3 regions of the Paenibacillus sp. FSL R5-0345 genome follow, and region 1 is predicted to be linked to each of the others. Evidence: riboswitches for the same ligand, from Rfam matches in the RefSeq annotation. Region 1 holds a riboswitch; each other region holds the start of a gene.
What was found. A riboswitch is a leader RNA that binds a small molecule or an ion and turns the genes downstream of it on or off. The one in region 1 is predicted to bind cyclic di-GMP.

Region 1 (8,126 bases):
CTGTAACAAGCATTTATGCAGAGGAGAATCTATTGCAGAACCCTGGATTTGAGGAGGGGGGAGAGGATGCTCCTTCTAACTGGACTAAGGATATGTGGATTTCAGGAGACAACTCTGGCATACTTTCCATCCAATCGGACGAGGTTCATTCCGGTAGTAAAGCAGCGGTCATTGAGAATATCGAACCCAATCATTTGAAATGGGTGCAGACGATTAAAACAACACCGGATAGTTATTATAAAATCTCTGGATGGATCAAAGTAGTAAGTACCGCAGGCGAGGGAATGGGTGCCAATATACTTGCCGTTGGAGTAGGTGGGGGTTATCCCAGCGTAACGGATACGGCAGGAGAGTGGCAGTATCTTGAATACATAGGTCAGACAGGACCTAAGCAGAAGGAATTCGGCATAGGTGCAAGTTTGGGAGGCTACTCTAGCTTAATTCAAGGTAAGGCTTATTTTGATGATTTGTCTGTAGAGAAATTAGACGCAGCTCCCGAAGGATCCAACGTCATTTCACTAGATAGTGCAGCTGTTAGCCAGGATGCTGGTGATAAAAAAGCAGACACCCCACATAAAGTATCTCCAACTAAGATGCTGCTGATTTCAGCGCTTTTCAGTGTGTTTTTTGCAGTGCTTTATACCAAGGTATTCCGCAGTGAGAAGCTTATGAAGCAACCTGAGAATGTCTATTCCAAATGGCTGAGCATTGCCATCGGGATTGCCTTTATACTAAGGATTTGGATCGGTCTTACTGCTCAAGGCTACCAGAATGATATGAATACCTTTATAGCTTGGGGCCAGCGTATGGTTGATTTAGGTCCAGGTAAGTTTTATGAAGAAGGGTATTTTGCGGATTATCCACCTGGTTATTTGTACATTTTGTCCCTGCTTAGTCTTATTCGCGGTGTATTTGGCTTTGCGCATGGCTCGGGCGGAGAGAATTTGCTGTTCAAACTACCGGCGATTATTTCTGATTTGGTGCTGGGTTACTTCATATATCAAATGTCTCGCAAAAAACTTGGCACGGGGATCGCTTTTGGCTTAACGCTATTATTCTTATTTAATCCGGCGGTACTTGTTAATTCAGCGGCGTGGGGACAAGCAGATTCGTTCTTTTTGATTTTCCTGTTGCTCAGTATTCATGGGGCTGCGAACAAAAAGTTTGTTCAATCCGCGATTATGTTTGCATTAGCAACTTTAATTAAACCACAAGCGTTAATCTTTACACCGGTATTGATGTTTGCTTTCTATCATCACCGCGCTTGGAAGCAGCTTGGATTTGGAGCTTTGTACGGATTAGGGATATTCGGATTGCTCGCGGCACCATTTTTCTGGAATAACGGTGGTTTAGTTGGCCTTATTAATCTGTATAAGAGTACTTTATCTTCCTATCCTTATTCTTCAGTGAATGCATTTAATCTATATGCACTGACTGACCCCATGTGGTCATCCCTTGACCTAACCTGGCTGGGCATGACTTACCGTGTATGGGGCTTCATATTTATTTTAGTGGCAGTGGCTGTAGCAGCGTTCTTCTCCTTTAAAAAGGATCGCTTAGATCTATCCAAATCCTATTTTATCGGTATGGCGCTCATTGTAGTGGTCTTTGTGCTTGGCACCAAAATGCATGAACGTTATATGTTCCCTGCTGTTATTCTCTGTATGTTCACTTATATAGCAAGTCGGGATCGCCGTTTTTTATCCTTATTCCTTGGGTTCAGCTTAACGCAGTATATCAATGTAGCTTATACGTTGACCCATCTAAATGCAGGTGTAAACCCAGGTGCAGATGGAATCGTACTGGTCACGTCTATTGCTAACCTAACCTTACTTCTATACATGCTCTACATCGGTTACGATGTGTATGTTCGCGGGGGAGTGCAACCTCTTCCAGCACCACCAACTCTTGAAGAAAAATACGAAGAAGATCTTAAAATCGTCAAGCAAATAAAACCGCAACAGAGAGGAGGGAGATTGAACGATGAAGTTTAAGCGTATAGATTGGATATGTATACTTGCTATTACTGCCGTTTACGCGGCGATTGCTTTATACAATCTTGGATCTACTAAATCTCCGGAAACATTGTGGGAGCCGGCTGCTAGCGGTGAAAGCTTCTATGTAGATCTAGGGCAGAGTAAACAATTGGAACGTGTGAATATATTCGGTGGCGTAGGTACCGGTAAGTTTAAGCTTGAGTTCAGTGAAACTCCTGATGTCTGGAGCAATCCTCTAGATGTAAATGAGGACGTTGGAAATGTCTTCATCTGGAAAAGCCAACCTCTGAACGTTGCAGCAAGATACGTGAAGTTTACCGTCACCTCTCCGGGCTTCACTTTAAATGAAATGGCCTTTTATGAGCAGGGGGGAGAAAGAGTCCCTCTTCCCATTGCTGGTGTAACACCGGATGCTAATGCAGTCGCTAAAAGAGGAGAGCCTGCCAATCTTTTTGATGAGCAGTCAATCATCCCAGAATATTCAAACTTTATGAACAGCACTTATTTTGACGAGATCTACCATGCACGGACAGCTTATGAATATACACATGGGATTGTGCCTTACGAAAACACGCATCCACCACTCGGCAAACTGTTGATCGCAGTAGGGATGGAATTGTTCGGAGTCAATCCATTCGGTTGGCGTATTATTGGAACATTGTTCGGGATTGCCATGCTGCCTCTCATTTATGTGATGGCACTGCGTCTGTTTAAAAAGAGTAAATACGCAGCACTTGCGGCAGGATTGTTCGCACTGGACTTCATGCATTTCACGCAAACAAGAATCTCTACGATCGATGTATACGGAGTATTCTTCATCATGCTGATGTTTTATTTCATGCAGCGGTATTACACTATGAATTTCTTCAGGCAACCTTTAAGAAAAACTTTGATTCCGTTATTCTGGTCAGGTTTATTCTTCGGAATTGGTGTCGCCTCCAAGTGGATTGTACTGTACGGAGGAGCCGGGCTGGCGATTATGCTAGCTATCTCTCTTTTCGAGCGTTACAGAGAATACCAAGCTTCGGGGAGGTTGCTCGCGGAAGGGAAGATCAAAGACAAGGAACTGTTAGGTACCTGTCGTGAAGCTGTAAATTCGTTCTGGAAGAATACCATCATTACTTTAGCTAGTTGTGTTGCGTTCTTTGTAATCATTCCGGTCATTATTTATAGTTTATCTTTTGTTCCGGGTTTATCTGCATCAGCAGAGGGCTTTACTATTAAAGGTTTGATTGATTCTCAAAAGAATATGTACAACTACCACAGTCAGCTTGTAGCTACACATCCTTTTGCATCCTCCTGGTGGCAATGGCCATTTATGAAGAGACCTGTCTGGTTCTTCAGTGGCAGTGAAGGATTGCCGGAAGGTCAGGTCAGCAGTATAGTGACTATGGGGAATCCGCTTATCTGGTGGACGGGTATTTTTGCAATGCTAGCAACGCTGTGGATTACGCTGAAACGCAAAGATAAAAACCTGTATATGATCTGGATCGCCTTTTTCTCACAATATGTTCCGTGGATGCTTGTCCCGAGAGAAACCTTTATCTACCATTATTTTGCTATGGTACCTTTTATGATTCTTGGTATTGTATATATAATGAAGTTACTAGATAGTAAATTTCCTGAGGCTCGTTACGTTCGTTATGCTTATGTGGCTGTTGCGTTACTGCTCTTTGTCGCGTTCTACCCAGTCCTATCAGGGATGCAGGTTAGCGGTGATTACGTGAAGAACATGCTGCGTTGGTTCCCTTCTTGGGTTTTCTAAGCTCTAAAAAGAATCTATAACAATAAGTTTATGCTTAAAGCGTTATTAGGAAGAATAGGAAGATGTAACGCTCCATAAAGCTTGTAGGAGGAATAAAGGTGAAAGCCAGATATAGTGTAATTGTACCCATGTTCAATGAGGAGCAAGTAATTAGCGTTACTTACGAACGTTTGAAAAAAGTAATGGACGAATGCGGCGATACTTATGAGCTAGTCTTCGTTAATGACGGAAGTCGTGATCGTTCGGCCCAGATGATTCGGGAGATCAGTGATCGAGATGAATGCGTCAAGCTAATTGACTTCTCGCGTAATTTCGGACATCAGGTAGCGATTACAGCTGGCATGGACTATGCTGAAGGTCAAGCGGTCGTTGTTATTGACGCTGACCTTCAAGATCCGCCTGAGGTCATTTTGCAAATGATCGAGAAGTGGAAAGAGGGCTATGATGTTGTGTATGCGAAGCGGCTGAAGCGCCGTGGGGAGACGATGTTCAAGAAGGTAACGGCGAAGCTGTTTTATCGGCTGCTCAGCAGCATGACAAGTGTGGACATTCCTACGGATACAGGCGATTTCCGTCTTATTGATCGTAAAGTATGTGATGTCTTACGGGGGCTCAAGGAAAAAAATCGGTATGTCAGAGGTTTGGTAAGCTGGGTCGGCTTTAAGCAGACGATGGTGGAGTATGAGCGGGAAGAGCGTTATGCAGGTGAAACCAAGTATCCGCTCAAGAAAATGATTCGTTTTGCGCTAGATGGTATCACTTCCTTTTCCCATAAACCACTTAAAATTGCTACGTATGTTGGATTTTTTCTATCCTTTTCTAGCTTTCTCTATTTATTCTTCGTCTTATTTCAAAGAATCTTCTTCACATCATGGACGGTTCCAGGTTGGGCTTCCATTGTAGGCGTCAATTTGCTCTTTAATGGTATCGTTCTGATGCTGTTAGGTGTAATTGGAGAATATATCGGACGGATTTATGACGAGTCTAAGGATAGACCGCTATATATTGTAAGTGAGACTAAAGGATATCCTAACGAGGAACAAGTGGATCGCCGGAAGGACTACAATAATGTCAGATAAGAACTTACGCGCTGCATTTATACAGTTTCTTAAATTTAATGCCGTAGGTTTGGTGAATACCCTAATTGATTTCGTAATCTTCACATTACTGAACTCACTTGGAATGGTATATGCGTTGGCACAGGTGATTTCTTATAGTGCAGGGACAGCGAACAGCTTTATTTTGAATAAAAAAGTTACCTTCAAGGATCACAATCGTGGCAGTAAAGAGGGCTTTGATAAGGCTCAGTTGCTGAAGTTTATCATACTGAATCTGGTAGTGCTCGGAATATCGCTGTTGCTAATGCATCTGTTGACTGACAAACTAGGCATTCAAGTGTTGATCTCTAAGGTATTAGTAACGTTTGTGACGGTGATCATTAACTTCTTCGGAAGTCGTAAATGGGTATTCTAAAGTGCAGTAGAACCAATCCACGGAGGTGAAAATCATGCGTAAATTCTCGTATGTGCTCATACTGGCTGGGATCCTTATCATGCTCTATCCAAAAGCTAACGAATGGTATAACGACTGGCAGCAGGAGAAGCTATTAGAAACGGCTGAACTGAGCACCATCGAAAGCACTCCACCACCTGATCTGAAGAGTAGATATGCCGAGGTCACTCAGCTACTAGCAGAGGAATCCGTTCTAGATGCACAGGCACAGCCTCAAGAAACAGAAAAGCCAGAACCGGAGATTGAAGTGGGCGGCAAAGTTATCGCATTAATAGAGATTGCTAAGATTGATCTGAAGCTGCCAGTATTAGAAGGAGCAACAAAAGCAAATATGAAGCATGCTGCGGCCCATATGAAAGAAACGGCCCCGCTTGGAGAAATCGGGAACGCCGCAATAGCTGCTCATAGAGCTAGAACTACGGGCAGATTGTTTAACAGATTGAATGAAGTTGTGGTTGGGGATGTAATCACGGTAAAAACGAGCGATCAGGTATATAATTACGAGGTTTATGATATTTCTGTTGTACTTCCCAGTGATGTGTCTGTTCTTGACGGGAATAACAAGGATAAGATTCTTACTCTAATTACGTGTGACCCACTAGTAGATCCTACACATCGTTTGATTGTTCATGCTAAGCTTACCTAATAGTTGATGAGAAATGACAAGAGAACTGAAATACAGAGAGATAACTATAAAATAATAGTAAAACTAGCAATTTTGTTCTTGTTTACGAGGATAAATATGGTAGTATAAGACTATAAAAGCTAAACACGATAAACGGCAAACCTATCGAAAGGTAGGGACGCAAAGCTAAAGGGCCTTCCCGTAAGGATGGCAGCCAGTTACCGAATGAAGAGGCTTTTTTTGTTTTTATAAAATATATAAGAATCTAAGATTCATATTTCTACTTGGACTGATTCTGTTAATTTGTCTAGCGAAATTAGAACAGATAGAGCTTATACGATAACGGCAAACCTATCGAAAGGTAGGGACGCAAAGCTAAAGGGCCTTCCCGAAAGGATGGCAGCCAGCTACCGAAAGGAGTTTTATCCGTGAAAAAGGTTTATTTTATGATGGTGGCGCTGTTCGTGCTGATTACTTCGGTTCCAGTAAGCACAGCTCAAGCTGCAAGCGCAGATTCAAACTGGTTGAATACATCCAAATTGGCTCAAGGTGTAATCGGTATTAACTACGATATTCCAAAAGATAAAAGAGTTAAGCTGATGATCACAAAAGATAACAGTAGCTATACATACAATTTATATGCTTCTGGACAAGCTGAGGACTTCCCTTTGCAACAAGGGAATGGGACTTATAAAGTTTCTGTTCTTGAGAATACAACGGGTAATAAATATAAGGCTCTCTATTCTGAAGTAGTAGATTTAACTATGAACGACTCAAATTCCGTATATTTGGGCTCCGTACAGAATGTGAAATGGAGTTCTTCTGATAAAGCAATCGTTAAGGCTAAAGAGCTTACAAAAGGTAAAACAACAGATGAAGAGAAAGTTAAAGCAATCTATAACTATGTAGTTGCTAATGTGCAATATGATTATTCTCTTGCTAATAATGTAACAACAGATTACATTCCGAACATTAACAACACTTTGAATACTAAAAAGGGAATCTGCTATGACTATGCTTCTCTTTTTGCCGCAATGCTGCGTAGTGTAGATGTGCCTGCTAAATTGGTGATGGGGAATACTAGCTACGTTACGCAATACCATGCATGGAATGAAGTATTGATGGATGGGAAATGGGTTACTATTGATACCACGGTAGATGCATCGGCAGCGAAGAGTAAGAAGAATACGGATTTTATTAAGGCTTCAAGTAAGTATACTGCAGCAAAATACTATTAATTTGAAACGCTAGAATCATAACTCTATTAAATAAACAACCAGCTTAATAATTAAGCTGGTTGTTTATTTTTCTATTAGGGGTTGCTTTTCTATGAGTAGATAGGTTATTATAGTTAAGCGTTGTTAGACAGCGTACAGGCAATGTTTGAGAGAGTTATATAAACGGCTTTCGAAAAATAAAGCTTGCATTACTGAGAACAACATGATATATTATAAGAGTTGCTGCTGAGACATTAAACGGCGCCAACGAGAACTTGATCTTTGAAAACTGAACAACGAGTGAGTAGGAAATCACGAAAGTGAAATCCAAATTAGAGAATTAATTTTCTCGTCAGATGTTTCAAAATGAGCATATCGCTCTTTTCAATACTAATTGGAGAGTTTGATCCTGGCTCAGGACGAACGCTGGCGGCGTGCCTAATACATGCAAGTCGAGCGGAGTTATTTTGAAAGCTTGCTTTCGAAATAACTTAGCGGCGGACGGGTGAGTAACACGTAGGCAACCTGCCCCTTAGACTGGGATAACTACCGGAAACGGTAGCTAATACCGGATAATTTCTTTTTTCTCCTGAAGAAAGAATGAAAGACGGAGCAATCTGTCACTGAGGGATGGGCCTGCGGCGCATTAGCTAGTTGGTGGGGTAACGGCCCACCAAGGCGACGATGCGTAGCCGACCTGAGAGGGTGAACGGCCACACTGGGACTGAGACACGGCCCAGACTCCTACGGGAGGCAGCAGTAGGGAATCTTCCGCAATGGGCGAAAGCCTGACGGAGCAACGCCGCGTGAGTGATGAAGGTTTTCGGATCGTAAAGCTCTGTTGCCAGGGAAGAACGTCCGGTAGAGTAACTGCTATCGGAGTGACGGTACCTGAGAAGAAAGCCCCGGCTAACTACGTGCCAGCAGCCGCGGTAATACGTAGGGGGCAAGCGTTGTCCGGAATTATTGGGCGTAAAGCGCGCGCAGGCGGTCATTTAAGTCTGGTGTTT
Region 2 (8,126 bases), 360 kb from region 1:
GAACGGTTTTATGAAGGTGAGTCACTTTCAAGAGAAGCCAGACCGCATACAAGCAGAACAGCTTATCGAGCAAAATGCATTGTGGAATTGCGGAGTATTTGCCTTCCGTCTAGGGTACTTGTTAGATATTTTGCAGCGTAAAGGGTTGCCTTTAGGATATGAAGAATTGCAGAAGCAATATAAGCTATTGTCTTCCATCAGCTTTGATTATGAAGTGGTGGAGAAAGAAGAACATATTGTGGTACAGCCGTATGATGGATTCTGGAAGGATCTTGGAACGTGGAATACGCTAACAGAGGAAATGAGCAGCAAGCATGTAGGCAAGGGTTTTGTGACGGCGGATTCTGAGGGGACTTGCTTGATTAATGAGCTGGATATTCCAATTACGGTAATTGGTGCGAAGGATCTGATCATCGCGGCTAGCCCGGATGGGATTCTAGTTACCCATAAAGCCGAGAGTCCACGGATTAAAGAAGTGCTGAAGACCTTTGAACAGAGACCGATGTACGAGGAACGCCGCTGGGGCCATTACAAAGTTATTGATTATGTGAAATATGACGAGGGCAATGAAGTGCTGACTAAACGGATTTTTATATCCGAGGGGAATAATATCAGCTATCAGTTACATCGCAAACGTAGTGAAATTTGGACAATCGTCAGCGGCGAAGCAAGTATTGTGCTGAATGAGAAAAAACATAATGTGAAGGCTGGGGACGTGGTACGTATACCGGAAGGAACGAAGCACGCAATCCTTGCTTTGACGGATGTTGAGTTTATAGAGGTACAGACGGGTTCTGAATTAGTAGAAGAAGATAATATTCGTATTACTTTAGACTGGAATGATATAGAACTACAACAATTCATTTCATAGGTCTAACCTATCTATTTAACCAATTCGGAATTTCTTAAAACAGGTAAATTGACTCAATTATCAAAAAAAGTCATAAAAACACTAAATATATCATTAATTGTCGTCGATACTTACGGTAAGAGAGATTATTTCTCTTAAATTGAAAAGGCAAACCTATCGAAAGGTAGGGACGCAAAGCTATAGGGCCTTCGAAAGAGTGGCAGCCTGGCTACCGAAAGGGAGATTATTTTGAAAGCTTACCGTACGTATCGATTGTTTGGTGCATTTCTGTCACTCGTCCTGTTTCTGACTGCACTTCCGCTTACTGTTGGAATTTCGCCGTCTGTTGTCATAGCTGCTTCAAATTCTGGAACGCCAGTTACCCCAGGAGCCTCACCTGAAGCCGTAAAGCTGCTTAACTATTTTTACTCAATCTCAGGAAAAGGAATCCTTGCTGGCCAACATGACTATTTAGAAAGTCCAGATGAAATTAACAATATGCTGAAGGGAACCAGCGGACAGTATGCAGCTCTTCACGGTTATGAAATGGGTGCGATCAGTGGCCAGTCTGAAGGAACGATGTCCTGGCAGCGTAAAAATGTGGTAAACAGCGCCATCAACTGGAATAAAGCGGGCGGAATCGTAGCTATGACTTTTCATGCTAACCTGCCGGGCACCTCTTATGACTGGGATAATGTTAAAAAAACGCTTAGCCAAAGTGAATTCGATAGTTACGTTACACCGGGTACCAAGCAATATAACAGTCTGATTGCTGAACTTGATAAGGTGGCAGTATCTCTAAAAAGCTTGCGAGATGCGAACGTCCCGGTACTTTGGAGACCCTATCATGAAATGAACGGGAACTGGTTCTGGTGGGGGAAGAAAAATAACTTTTCTAAACTTTGGAATATTATGTATGACCGTTTTGTTAACGTTCATAAATTAAATAATTTGTTATGGGTATGGAGTCCGAATGCTCCCAATGTTTGGTCAGATCCGTATGCGTTAACTTATCCAGGAGCTGATAAAGTAGATATCCTGGCAGCAGACATATACGAAAATGATTACCAGCAAAAATACTATGATAGCTTGTTGAGTCTAGCCGCGGGCAAACCGATTGCGATCGGGGAAAATGGTGAAATGCCTAATCTGGAGAAGCTTCAACAATCACAAAGTAAATGGACTTATATGATGAGCTGGGGAAAAATGCTTTATGAGAATAACAGTGCAGATACAATCAAAACTTTTATGAATAGCAGCTATACCCTGACTAGAGATAAATTAAATAATAGCTTGGTACCCACACCTAGCGCCGCACCGGCACCTCCCGAAGAAGAGGGAGAGGCAGCAATTCCTCTCGCGAAGGGGCTTGCAGGAGAGTATTACAACAACATGCAGCTATCGGGAGCAGCAGCTCTTATTAGAACCGATGCAATAATTGATTTCAATTGGCGGCAAGGATCGCCGGATGCCGCCCTTGGGATTGATCGTTTCTCCATACGTTGGAGCGGTAAAGTTAAGCCCTTATATGATGAACAATATACATTTTACACTACATCAGATGATGGCATCCGTGTCTGGGTGAATGGGGAATCTGTGATTGATAGTTGGACGAAGCAAAGTGGCACTGAGCGTAAGGGCAATATTACGCTGAAGGCTGGTCAGCTATATGATATCAAGGTGGAGTATTACGAAAATGAAGGCGATGCGAGAGTCCGCTTGATGTGGGAAAGTGCTAGTCAAGTTAAAGAGACAGTTCCAGCAAGTGCGCTTTTTCTTCCGGATGTCTCCTGATTGATGAAAATTAAAGGTCGATCCTTAGTAGCTCTGCGTTATTGCAGAGCTACTAAGCTATAGTCCTCATTAGGTCAGAAGACGATTGTCCGATAACAGGTATGTTTATTTATTACCTGTGGAGGCAGTACAGCTACCGAAAGGAGGATTTATTTGCGTAAATATTATAAGCAAAACAGATTGTTGTTTACTATATTACCGGTGTTTATTATTTTTTCCTTGCTGCCTTGGGGAGAGGTTAAGAGTCTTCCGAAGGCTATGAGTGTTTCTTCCTCTCTTCCCCCGGCTATACCAAGCAATCCATCAGCTTCTGAAGAAGCCAAGCAACTGTTGAGTAATTTGGTGAATCTACGTGGCAAAGGTATCCTGTCTGGTCAGCATGATTATCTAGAAAGTCCAGATGAACTGGTTCATAAGCTGAAGAATACTTCGGGACAAAATGCCGTTCTACATGGTTATGAATTAGGGGCGATTAATAATCAATCCAAAAGGACAATCGCCGAACAGCGGCAAGCAGTAATTGACAGTGCAATGGAGTGGAATCAGACGGGTGGCATTGTAGCCATGACATTCCATCAGAGTTTGCCAGGAACTTCTCCAGAATGGTCCAATGTAAACAGAAGTCTCAGTCAAGAGAAGTTTAATGCTTATGTTACGCCTGGGACGGCTCAGTATAAGAGTCTAATCTCTGATCTAGATGAGATCGCTGGATATTTAGAACAGCTGCGTGATGCTGGGGTTCCAGTCTTATGGCGACCTTACCATGAAATGAATGGCGGTTGGTTTTGGTGGGGGAAAAAGGACAATTTTTCAGCGCTTTGGAATATTGTCTATGATCGTTTTGTAAACACACACAAACTGAATAATCTACTGTGGGTGTGGAATCCAAACGCGCCGAATGAATGGGCAGATTCTTATGCCGCCTATTATCCCAGTGCAGATAAAGTCGATGTTCTGGCTGCGGATATCTACAATAATGATTATAAGCAGTCCTACTATGAGGACCTGCTCACACTTGCTGAAGATAAACCTATCGGAATCGGGGAAAGTGGGCAGCTGCCGAACCCGGATGTATTAACCAACAAACAAAATAAATGGGTTTATATGATGACCTGGGGCAAATTGCTGACAGAAAATAATACGCCACAGTCCATCAAAAGCTTCATGAATAACTCGTTTATAGTATCGAGAGAGGATTATGTTCTCACAACAGAAGTCCCTTCGATAGCACCGGTAACCCCAACGGGTTTAACTGGAGAATACTATAACAATACTGATTTAGAGGGAGAACCGGTGCTTATCCGCAATGACCGTAAGATTGATTTTAATTGGCATGGTGGGTCACCTGCATCAGAGATAAATGAAGATCACTTTTCTGTACGCTGGAAAGGGAAACTCAAACCCAAATTCAGTGAAAAATATATGATTTCGGCATCCTCTGATGATGGAGTCCGTGTCTGGATTGACGGAAAGCTGATTATCGACAATTGGAAAAATCAAAGTTCAACCCTTCATAAAGGTAGTATCCCGCTCACAGCAGGAACGCTTTATGATATCCAAATTGAATATTATGAGAATGAAGGGGATGCCAATCTTCGCTTGCTATGGGAGAGTTCCAGCCAGAAGCAGCAGGTGATTCCACAAGGGGCATTGTACCTTCCTTAATCTAATGAAATGATAGGGCAAGACATTCCGAAAGAAAGAGAGGACCTATGGATGGGAATAACGAGGAGAATATCTAATAGAAAAAATAAGATATCAGCAAACAAACCATTACTGTTATTACTAAAATTCGCCGCATTAACCGTCTTGTTTCTGTTGTCTGTCTCAGTTTTCGGAACGAATAGAACGAATGATTATAAGGTAGGTGCCAATATACCGAGACTGTCTACAGGAAGTGATCTTGCAGCAGAAATACCGGATGGTACTGTGATCTGGAATCTGGGACAACATGATGGCTCAGCAGCTGAATTTGCTGCGAGTGGCACTTCCGGCAGCAAGAAGGAATTTAATGTTACTTCTTCAGTGCTCAAATCATCGGCTTTTCAGAGCTTGCCTGCAGGCTTAAATGGAAAGACCCAGCCGGAATTAACGATCACATATCAGCTAAATAAGATCCCGGAGAACGGGGTCTTATTTAGCGTAGGTATTCTAGACGCTTATAAATCTGTGCCGCAAATGAGTGTGTTTTCCAATCATCAATTGTCGGGGATCATTCAAATTGCGGGCGTTGCTGGCACAGAAAGTAAATATAGCTTTCAAAAGACCTATGAATTATATATCCCCAAGGAGCAATTAAAGATAGGATCAAACGAATTGAAGCTGCAAACGGTTCGCTGTTTATATTGCAGTGACAAAGAAGACGAATATTCCTGGTGGACATGGGATAATCTCCGTTTAGAGTCTCTTAACGCTCCAATTTCCGAGCCTATTCATGGCAGCTACACACTGACCGGAACAGTAGTGAATAATAAGCAGTTTTATTTTGATGAAGGTGCAGTTACGCACTTGCCTTATGTTATCAAATGGCTAGGTATGGCTTATAGCGGTAATGTGATGCGTACCAGCTGTGCTAGTGATGTCGGGAGATCCTGCTCGAATATGATGGAATATTACAAGGTATTGCAGGATTACAACATGCAGGCGGTTGCTCTGTATTTGCATACTGGTGATATTAAGCTTAAGACAGATGGATCGTTGCCTGCTGATGCGGAGAAAAAGCTGACAGATTATTTTGAACAATATAGCCCCTATTTTCAATACTATGAGGTAGATAATGAGCCAGGGCTATTCAATCGTTCTAAGGCAGTAAATTTGGCGATTGCGGACTGGCTAAATAAAAAGGGCAAGCAAATCGCGCCCCATTTACAAACTGTTGCTCCAGGATGGGCGTATTGGCCGGGCTACAGTGAGGACTCCTGCGGTAATCAGAAGGGAACTGAGAAGGCATGTGGAGATCCGGATGGATGGGAACGTGATCCAGAGCAGCGTATGGAGCTGGAGAAGGTTACGGATTTGACCAATGGACACTCGTACGGCGACTCTTATATTTTTAGTAACGGGGGAAGCTTTACAGAGAATTTGAAGACTTTCGCTGGCGCAGACAATGGACTCGGCAAAAAAATGCTGACCACTGAATTTGGTACCTCGGACAGTCATGTGGACGCCTATCAATACGGGGCAACGGAGCGGACAGCCGCGGTATTCGATCGGATCATGCGTGCACATATCGGTTATGCGGATATGTTTGTGCAGCATGCTGCTTTTTTTAAGGATTTCAGTTTATTCAAATACGGGTTTAATTTAGAAGAACATGATCCGGCGACCACAGAGATTTATTATACAAAAGAAAATGAGGATTCACGTGTCAGCATCATGAGAAGGCTTAGTCTTGCTTATGCTACGCATGGAGCTCCATTAACTTATCAAGTTGCAAATAAAGATGTGTTAGCCGATAAGTTGGTTTATGTTCGGGCCGTGGATACTTCCACGTTGAAGCCTCTTGCGGGAAGCGGAGCGACCTCGAATAAGGTACTGGTTAATTTCGTTAACTTTGAGTCTACTCCGCAGACCGTGAGTGTAAATGTGACTATGCCGAAAAACGTTATATATGAAGGGGAACGTTTTGGAAACGGGGATACGTATGAAAAAGCAAGAAGTTATGTAACAGGGAAAAAGGCTACTCCCACGTTAACCTTTACGGAGAAACTTGCTCCGGGAGAGGCTGTACAGTATATTTTGCAGCCTTCCTCTGAAGTAAAACCGTCGGCGCCTAAGGGATTCAAAGCCGCGGCAACAAAAGGTTTATCTGTGAAATTAAATTGGCTGGAGGCACCGGGAGCAAGCTACGAGCTGCTTCGTGCTGAAGGTAGCGGTGGGGAAATGAAGGTGGCAGCTACTGATGTGAAGCTTACAGAATATACGGATCATAATTTACGTGAAGGGACGTTATATACCTACGCGGTAAGGGTATCTGGCTCCAATTTACTGTCCGATAAAGTTCAGATTACAGCCACCGGACTGGTTCCTCTGGATCGTACGAAATGGAAGGTAACCTCAAATGTGAATACGGCAGCCTCAGCTCCGAGTCTTGCCATCGATGGGGATCGGCGCACGCGCTGGGATACGGGGAAACATCAGGTTTCCGGAGAGTATTTTCAGATTGATCTGGGTGAAGCACATGAAATTGAAAGAATAGATTTGGATAGCACGCTTTCACCTTTTGATTATCCAAGAGACTATGTAGTCTATATTTCTGACGATGCTCAGAACTGGAACAAACTTACCTCTGGAAAAGGCACGAAAGAGCTTACTAAAATATCCTTCTCTAAAGTGAAGACGAGGTATATCAAGATTGTACAGAACGGAGCTGGCGGGAATTATTGGTCCATTCAAGAGCTTCAGGTGTATTCCAGAGAATAAGGCTACCATTTGAATTTATGTAATCATTTATAGCGCATACTAAATAACCTCTGCGAGACAATTCTCTCGCAGAGGTTATTTTTATGCTTTAAGTTGCTTCTAAATAAAATGGAGACCTGACATATAAGGTAAGGGAATTGCCTCTGACTCCCCCGAGGGATCAGAGGTGTGAAGCGGACTCGCTGGATCAAAGAGCAGCGATATCAGCTCCTTGTCGTCCTGGACGGACGACAAGTCGTGACCCTTGCGGCAGCCTTCGGTCTGCCGCAAAAGCGCTGCCCGGTCTGCGATGCAGACCGTCCCGCTGTTCGCGCCGGCGCTTAAGGAGGCGTCGGCCTCACGCAGGAGCGCGAGCAAGCCGCGCTCCTGCCACGGCACCGGCACCTGCAGCGCGCCTACGCCGCCGCACAGTGCCGCCTTGGCCAGCAGCGCCGCTACCGCGCTCGGCTGGCCGGCCCATTCCACCGCCGTCGCCGTGCTCGGCGCGGGCACATCTGCCGCCGCTGGCACAGCCACCGCGGCGAACCCCTCGATGCTGCCGTCCCGAACGGCTACGAGTGTGCGCTGGGCTAAGCCCAGCACACCCGCGTAAGCCTCGGTCCCCAGCAGCAGCGCCAGCTCACCCGGACTATACACATGTCCGGTATCGCGTTCATTCAGCAGCCGGTTGACGGCGAAGAAGTCGCCCGGCTGCATCGGCCGCAGGGTCCATTCTTCCCCTGCTGCGGCTGCAAGTGCCTGAGCCGAGCCTTCGTTCAGCTCGGCAAATTGCGTACCTCCGAACGGTACGCATCCTGCTCGGGTGTACAGTGAGCGATCACCCGAGACAAAAATCAGCGATGCGCCCGCTTCCGCAGCATGGGCCTGGCATTTCTCCAGTAGCTGACCGGCTAGTCCTTGTCCACGAAATGCAGGTGCGGTGCAGACTGCACCTATGGAAAATACATTCAGAATAGCATCACCAGTTTTGATCGTAGAGGGTACGAGTCCCATGAAAGCTGCAACCGTTCCGTCCTCGGTAATAGCCGCATACGAATGACTGAGTCCCGGGCGGAAAATA
Region 3 (8,126 bases), 1.8 Mb from region 1:
TATCCTGAAGATCCTTTTGCATGCCATGGGCATCGCCGTTATTCCCCACAAGAATTATATTCTGACTCTGATTCTTAGCTAGAATAGGTAATACAGCTGGAAAATCATTGTATTTCATAACAACAAAAATAAGATCATAGCGATCATCCGATCGAAGCTCTGAGATGACTTTCACAGCATCTACAGTGTTTTTGTATTGAAAATAATGGCGAAGAACAAGTCCGTCTTTCGTCAACTGCTCCGCACGCTTCCCTCTGGCAAGCACTGTGACATCGTTTCCCCCACGCACTAGAACATGCGCAAGGTAGCTGCCTAAAACTCCCGCTCCAAAAACTAATACTCTCATGTTTAACTCCTCTATCCCTTTTTAGACATTTGTTGAATTTCGATCAACTGTTCGATAAAATCAGATTATCACATCACCGGTAGGGTTCAATCGTTAGTTTGATCGGTTTTGTTGATTTTTCAACAGAATACAATACATTGTTTAATAAAAGGGAGTATTACCATGGATAGAAGAATTAAAAAAAACCAAACAGCCATCATGAATGCATTAATTCAACTGATGGCTGAAAAAGATTTTGAAAAAATAACGATCAACGAAATCGCAGAGCGTGCTGATGTAAACCGCGGAACAGTTTATTCCCATTATGCGGATAAATACGATCTGATGGATAAATGCCTGGAGGCTCAGCTCCAACAACTAATTGAAAGCTGCTCCGCAGTGGAGGATGTAACCGAACCCAATCCCTCTAAAGCGTCATTGCTCCGCACGCTGGAACAATTGGAGGAGAATGCTCTCTTTTATAAAACTTTATTAAGAAATAAAGCTCTGGTCTCCTTTAGAAACCAATTACAAGAAATGATAAATGAGCAGATCAAGGTACAATTTTTAGAAAACAATTTTAATCTAGATGAGCTGAGTAAAGATATATCTGTGCAATTCTTAAGTTCGGCGACTGTCGGAGTGATTGAATGGTGGTTTACCCATAGTAATCCTTGTTCTGCAAAAGAGATCACTGAAAAGTTATGGTCCATGCTCGATCTAAATCTGCAGATGATCCGTTCTCAAGCTTGAATATGTTCTCCCATATCCATTTCATAAATGGAGCTGATGATCTTTTCTATAGGAATCTCCTTAATGGAAATATCAAGGATCTCTACCTTTTCGCTAAGAATATGCAGAAACTCTCCCATTTTACATTGCCCGGTATCGATCATTAATTCCACTTCGTAATCCGATATTCTTTCCGATAGCAGAGTCCCGGGCAGATCAATCTCACCAATAGTTGTGGCAGCAGAAAGCCTGACTACCTTTTTCGCACCCAGATGAAGTCGAAGTTCAGAGAACTTATCGTCATATACTTTTTTACCTTGATGAATAATAAGTACTCTTTGAACCAAACGTTCCACATCTTCCAAGTCATGTGTCGTTAGAATAAATGTGGTGCCTTCCTGATTCATTTGCTTAATGAATTCTCTGATTCTTTGTTTAGCTATAACATCCAGCCCGATCGTCGGCTCATCTAAAAAAACCACAGGCGGTGAATGAAGCATTGCCATAATAAACTCGCATTTCATTCGTTCTCCCAGTGAAAGGGTGCGCGTAGGCTTAGTGATAATATCACCAATCTCAAACATATTTACAAATCGATCTAGTCTTGTACGAAAGTCATTCGTAGGAATATCATAAATTTCCTTGTTCATATAAAAGCTATCCAAAGGAGGAATGTCCCATATTAACTGCGATTTCTGTCCGAACAGTACTCCGATTTGTTTTACATATTGATTTTTCTGCTTATGAGGGTTGTACCCTAGAACATTTATTTCTCCCGATGTAGGATATAGAACGCCTGTCAGCATTTTAATAGTCGTAGATTTCCCCGCACCGTTTGGACCCAGAATGCCAATGATTTCTCCTTTTCCAACATTGAAAGAAAGATCCTCTACAGAGGTAATAATCGATTTTTCACGGTGAAACAGACTTTTAAATACACTTTTTGCATCTTGTCCACGGTGATACGTTTCATATTGCTTAGTTAAGTTCTTGACGGTAATAATGTCCACTGTAATTCTCCTTCATACAAATTCATCCCCCGGCACTTTTGTAACTACGAAGCATGTAGGTATAGAGCCAAATTCCGAAGGCAGCAAATAACACACACGGGATAATCGCTATAAAAAAATAGGCTTCCCATCGTCCAATAAGTGTAGATGCTGGAAAGTAAGCAATCATCGAAACCGGAAACAGAAAAGAACTCACGGCTACGACTGCTTTTGGAAAAATCGTTCCTGGATATCGTCCAAAAGACTTAATACTCTCAAACATCTCCGGCAAGCGGGAATTCGCTACCCATTTGAAGGAAATTGCTGCCACAATAAGCGCCACGCCGAACATAACAAGCAGCCCTGCGCCAAACAACAACAGGAACAATAACCAAGAGCCGATGGTCATCCCATCGATTCCGCTAAGTGCGTATACGAACATGACTAATCCTCCACCTAAAAGCCCGATACTTTCGAACTCAAAAGATCTGGCCAACAGCAGAAAAAGGCTCGAGGTTGGTTTAATTAATACCACTTCCAAAGTCCCTTCTACTACATGAGACATTGTATTCCACATAATTCCGTTAAAAAAAATCCCGGCACAAGCCGTAGACAAAATGAAAACAGATTGAATTAACAGCGCCTCTTTAAAGGTCCATCCTTCAAATGAAGCATTCGAATTATAAATGAATACCGTTACTAGAGGAAACAACACATTCCCTATAAGCATGATAAGACTATTAAGAATAAAATTAACACGATAAGTGATAGCAGAAGCTATATTCGCCTTCATACAAGTTTTGTATATTAAAAACATACGTTTCATGCGCCCACCCCCGTAAAATGCTTAAGCGACACCGCATACAACACCCGGCAGACTATTCCGGCAATCATAACGGCTATAAGCTGCAGCAACAAAACTTGAGGAATAGGTAAGGTTATATCAGCTAAAGTATAGCTACCTGTATAGACCATTGCAGGAAGAAAGGTCGTATACTGAAACGGTAAGAAAAAGGACGCCATTTGTAAGGATTTTGGAAAAAAGACTAATGGAATCAGCGATCCTGAGAATATCCCCTCGCAAAGACTAAAAAAGTTACGAATACTAGAGGACTGCACCATCCAAAAGGCGACCATTCCAATACTATAATGGATAAAAAAATTCATCATAAAAGCCATTGCTATCGAAAGAATTGCATAAAGTAAATTTGCTGGCAAAACATCAATATGAAAAATAAAAAAGAAAATCATAAAGCAGGGTATAAATTCAAATAGAAGTCCAAGTACCCTATGCCCTGCCTTCTGAGACAACGCATAGAACATATGATTCATCGGTCTTAAAGAGAAGGTAATGAACTTCCCCGTGCGGATGAGCATTTGTAAATTCCAATCGGCAAAATCCATGGTCAAATAGTTAATCAGCATCGTGGCACAAAAATAAGAGAGCATATGGGAAAGCGACATTCCGTTAATAGAAGATTCCCCACTATAAACAGCGCTCCATATATAATACTGCACCAAAAAATACACAGGACCCACAAATATAGAAACCATCGAATGCGTCCTGTACGCACTCCATTCCTTATAAGTAACAAAAGCAACCGCTCTCATAAGGCGAAAGCGGTGCTTTATCATCTCAAACATAAGTCACATCCTGCCTATCTGTAGATATTTCATAAAAAATAGCAAACTTCTTATTCGAGTCCGGACCAGATCACATTATGTGTGCCAAAAACGCCTCTACCATCCCATACCCCTTTATGCCAAGGGAGATACCAAGCGGCAACCATCTTTTCTATAGGGTCAATGAACAAGGCACATGCTCCTGCCCCTTCGTGAAAATAAGTGCCTTCAGAGTAAGAAGTACTTACATTAAATCGAAGGTCCGGCCCAAGTCCGTATGGACGATCCGATCCTCCATCTCCCCATGCGTAGTTTGGAATTTTCTCAGTATTGAACCGCTTGGTCATTCTTTGAACAGCCATACGACTTAAGATATGACCACCCTCGTATTCCCCTTGGTTAAGCAACATGATTCCGAACTTTTGTATATCAGTAACTGTTGAATATAACCCCCCTCCAGTTCCGGGAAGCTTGATTTCTTCTTCAGACCTTTGTTCCTCATCCGTAAATTCCCCGTTTTGCAGCTTCTGAAGATATTCCTTGGCCCCTTCCGAACGAATGGCGATCCTACTCGCTTTCTCTGGCGGTATAACAAAGAAAGTATCTTTCATTCCTAAGGGTTTTACAATGTTGTCCATTATGTATTCTTCTGCAAAAACACCCGTTATTTTCTCGATAATTGCACCCAAGATCACATATCCGAACGATGAATACATCCATTGCGTCCCTACTGGAAAATGAAGCCCATAGGAAAGTCCAGCTTGAATCCAGTTTTCTTTCCCAACCTCAGATTCATAAATATACCACCAAGCACTTTTATAGTAAGTATCACTTATAGTGCCATGATCTGGTGCAATGCCGGAGGTATGAGTCAGTAAATGGGCAATTGTAATCGGCTTAAAAGGATCCGCATCAAACTCTGGTAGAATAGAACTAACAGGCTGCCCCATAAAAATCTTACCATTATCCGCAAGCTGCCAGATCGCTGTCGCTGTAAACAGCTTTGTAATTGAAGCAATGCGGAAGATTGTATCCGTTTTCATTTCTTGGGTGCTGTCTTCTTCGTAACTGAAACGTCCCCCGGCACCATTAGCAAATATTTTCCCATAACGACTTAGAGAATAAATATAACCATCAGCTACTTTCTTATCACAGAGATCCCCATAAAAATGATTAAGTGCCTCTAAGCGGTCCTCCCTGTAATTCACTTCGTGCAGCTTACTAAGCTCTGTGGATGATAACATCGTTCACACTCCCCTAATTTTAATAAACACGCAATAAATTATCATAAATGTAAATATACACCTAACTCATAATACCTTGTCAATGTAATAGTTACAACATGATATTTCACGTACTTATAAATTAATTCAGTTTATTAATTACATAAATAGCATGCGCTAAAACCCTAATAAATGGAAGGTCAATTATATATTTAACTATTCTTTACTGATCTCACTACCGGTAGCCACTGTCAAGAATCGAGCAAAAAGCGCTGCTCTATTGAACAGCGCTTTTTACTCGATATGAAATGCCTTTATTATTCTAGTTCAGCCGGCTTTACAATGGCTGTACCTTTGTTATTCTTGGAATATTTAGCTTCAATTTTCGTGGTGTATGTATCTTTTTCTCCGTCACTGGTCAGCACATAACTCAGATCGACTGTCAGCTTTTCCGTCTGCCAGGTCTTAGTATTGACGAACAATTTCCAAGTTACGCTTTTCGGTTGAACGGTCTCACCATCCCAGAGATTCTCCTGGTCATACAGCGCGATTATTCCCTTAGCTGCTGTCGGATCAGTTATCGTGAACTGTAGGACCGTCTGTGCGCCAACATTGTTGACTTTCATCGATTTTTTATAACTTTTGACCGAATCAAGCATGGAAACAGGATCATATTGACCTTTCGAGTAAAAAGCATTCCACTCCGCCTTCTCCAGTCCAAGCCAATACTGTGCATTGGGATCGATGGGCTCCCCGTCATCGTCGTAACCCTCGTCTTCAGATTCATCGATAAGCTCACTTCCGTCTACAAGATAGTAATACTCCTTGTCATTGGCATACAGGCTGTAAGATGTTTTTAAAAGACTGCTATCGACGGTGCCTGCTGCGGCAAAATTCGGCAGACGGTTGATATCCAGCTTCAGTGTGTTGGTGTTGCTGATACGCACCCCTCCGCTTTGAATATCCTGTTTTTTGGTCACATCTAAGTGGAAATTCTTTAGTGCTTTGGAGGCTGCCGTTACTTTGCTGATCATTTGATCCGCAGTGACTGCTGCTGTCGTAGCTGCAGACACAACTTGAGGATTAGACATCCATCCGATCGTTCCGGACAGCAATAAAGCACCCGCTGCCAACCCTGTACCTATTGTTTTAAAAAAACTCTTCATGTACTTCCCCTTTCGGCCCCTTGCGATAATGTAACACCGTATAGGTCGGAATAATAAAAACAGCTCGAAATAGACTACACGTCCTTCAGAACTATCCTTTATGATTCATAAGACATCCCTATGGCGGCCTGGCGATCATTTCCTTCTGTAGAAAGGCTTTAGACCCATGGCTTTGTGTCATCATCTTTCGATGATTTTACCTTTAACGCGGACATTCAATTAGTTTAAATTAGATTAAAGGACGTTTGTCCCTTTGCCAATTTTAGCATGGTCATATTTACCTGTAAACGACTTATCTTCCATTTATCTTTACAATAAAGGTAATAGATTAATTTTTATTCAAATTGCTGTTTTCTCTTTCATCAAAGTCCTGGTCTAGGCTGGTGTCAGTATTATAAGTCCAATGACCCTTAACATATTTCAAGTAAATAAGAGCTTCGTATTTATCATTGTCTACCCCTTCATTGTATGTAACATCGCTCCAATCGAGTTTCCCATGGACGACAGCTTCCTTTTCTCCTAGGTAAACGACTCGTTCGTCGGTTAGCAAGTACCTCGATTCAGAATTGGCAAAGTGCCCCTTCATCATACTTTCCCATGTCACCGAACTGAACACAACAGCATTCCATTCTTTAATAATCGAGGGGTCTGTATATTGGGTAGTAAGATCAAGATTTTCGGAGTTATACGCATTGTAATAGGTTCTTAGATCTGCCAATACGGCATTCTGCTCGGTTTGATGATTCTCCATAATAACCGCAGCTTTCTTATCAATATCCGCAGGAAGCTCCATACGATTAAAAATCAAGCTATCATTCGCGATCTTCCACTGTCCTCGTTCATATCGAATATCGAAAAGATACACAGCTTCTCGCTTCAATTCTTCTGTGTTCTTAATGTAAGTTACTTGAAGATTCGCTTCACTAGCAGAAGTGTATTCAATCCGATCTATTGTCACTTTGAAGTCTTTAACTGCGATTTCACTGATTGGTTGATTAGCTTCATAATCATATTCTAGATTCATATAACCTAATTTAAGATTATCAGATGTTAATAAACGGGGACTAAACGTTTCGTAGTATTTCGTAAGTAGTTCTTGAATAGCAGCTTCCTGACCCTCTCCGTACGGTTTCAAGCTCACAGATAGCTTAGATTGATCATAACTAACCGAATATTTCGCTAAGTTACTAACCAAACGAAGAGGAAGATACACTTGTCCATTAAGGACAGGAATCTCTTTATCCAAATAATAAGTCACTCCGTCGTAGTAAATGATAGCCTCACCAGCCCAGAATTCGATTTTGGCACCTCTTATGACCCCTGAGATTTTACGAGTATCAGGATCAAATGATACCTTATAACCCATGGCGGAGAAAAATTGGCGATACGGCACGTACATAACACCAGACTTTAAGATCGGATGAACGCCAGCAACCTTTACATTATTCACAAACATCTGAATAGATTTGTCAGCAGACGCTGTCCCTATAACAAGCGGTGTAGTCATTATCAAGCAAAAGCTCAATAAAAGAACCGCAAACTTTCTAACCATTTAACACATCCTATTCTCAATAATGGCGTAATTTGTTCTACCTGTTTAATTCAACTTCTTCTATATTTCCGTCCCATTCCATGATGAATTTTTTATGAAGGGAAGTGTTTCTATAAATACTATTGAACTTGATTAGCTAAGTCTACTAGATCGGAATCATCCAGTTTGTAATCACCTAACAGATCAAGATTTCCGTTGATATAATAAACAAAGCGGGCCAAGAAACCATCTTTGCTCTCCCACCAAATAGATTGACTGGTCTCATCCTCATCGTAATAAGCCTGTTTTCCGTTTTTTAGTGTATAAGGTTGTTTACCTTGTTCAGATACTTTCTCTGGATCATTTATAACCTTACTTAGAATCAACCTAATTTCCTGTGTGGTCTGCTTGTTTTTATAATGAAAGATATATTGTTGGAGTATATATGGATTATCAAGTTCTATCTTCGTACGAACTTCATTCACTTCAAATGGAAATCTAAACGGCTCAGCGAAATCATAATTCATCGATAAAACC

Region 2: another riboswitch for cyclic di-GMP. It lies ahead of R50345_RS04505 (glycosyl hydrolase); the one in region 1 lies ahead of R50345_RS03065 (transglutaminase-like domain-containing protein).
Region 3: another riboswitch for cyclic di-GMP. It lies ahead of R50345_RS10585 (DUF6612 family protein); the one in region 1 lies ahead of R50345_RS03065 (transglutaminase-like domain-containing protein).

Annotation. Positions count from the first base shown of each region.
Region 1 is NZ_CP009281.1:670,250-678,375, forward strand. It holds gene R50345_RS31785 (glycosyltransferase 87 family protein) at 1-1,994, shown strand, start outside; gene R50345_RS31790 (phospholipid carrier-dependent glycosyltransferase) at 1,984-3,762, shown strand; gene R50345_RS03050 (glycosyltransferase family 2 protein) at 3,861-4,841, shown strand; gene R50345_RS03055 (GtrA family protein) at 4,831-5,235, shown strand; gene R50345_RS03060 (class D sortase) at 5,270-5,920, shown strand; cyclic di-GMP riboswitch class I at 6,045-6,125, shown strand; cyclic di-GMP riboswitch class I at 6,234-6,314, shown strand; gene R50345_RS03065 (transglutaminase-like domain-containing protein) at 6,328-7,137, shown strand; rRNA gene R50345_RS03070 (16S ribosomal RNA) at 7,508-8,126, shown strand, end outside.
Region 2 is NZ_CP009281.1:1,028,288-1,036,413, forward strand. It holds gene R50345_RS04500 (sugar phosphate nucleotidyltransferase) at 1-871, shown strand, start outside; cyclic di-GMP riboswitch class I at 1,008-1,087, shown strand; gene R50345_RS04505 (glycosyl hydrolase) at 1,100-2,644, shown strand; gene R50345_RS04510 (glycosyl hydrolase) at 2,798-4,309, shown strand; gene R50345_RS04515 (discoidin domain-containing protein) at 4,361-7,066, shown strand; gene R50345_RS04520 (GNAT family N-acetyltransferase) at 7,166-8,126, opposite strand, start outside.
Region 3 is NZ_CP009281.1:2,459,971-2,468,096, reverse strand. It holds gene R50345_RS10615 (ketopantoate reductase family protein) at 1-346, opposite strand, end outside; gene R50345_RS10610 (TetR/AcrR family transcriptional regulator) at 509-1,078, shown strand; gene R50345_RS10605 (ABC transporter ATP-binding protein) at 1,069-2,067, opposite strand; gene R50345_RS10600 (ABC transporter permease) at 2,090-2,872, opposite strand; gene R50345_RS10595 (ABC transporter permease) at 2,869-3,690, opposite strand; gene R50345_RS10590 (serine hydrolase domain-containing protein) at 3,741-4,913, opposite strand; gene R50345_RS10585 (DUF6612 family protein) at 5,210-6,058, opposite strand; cyclic di-GMP riboswitch class I at 6,178-6,269, opposite strand; gene R50345_RS10580 (copper amine oxidase N-terminal domain-containing protein) at 6,387-7,565, opposite strand; gene R50345_RS10575 (hypothetical protein) at 7,730-8,126, opposite strand, start outside.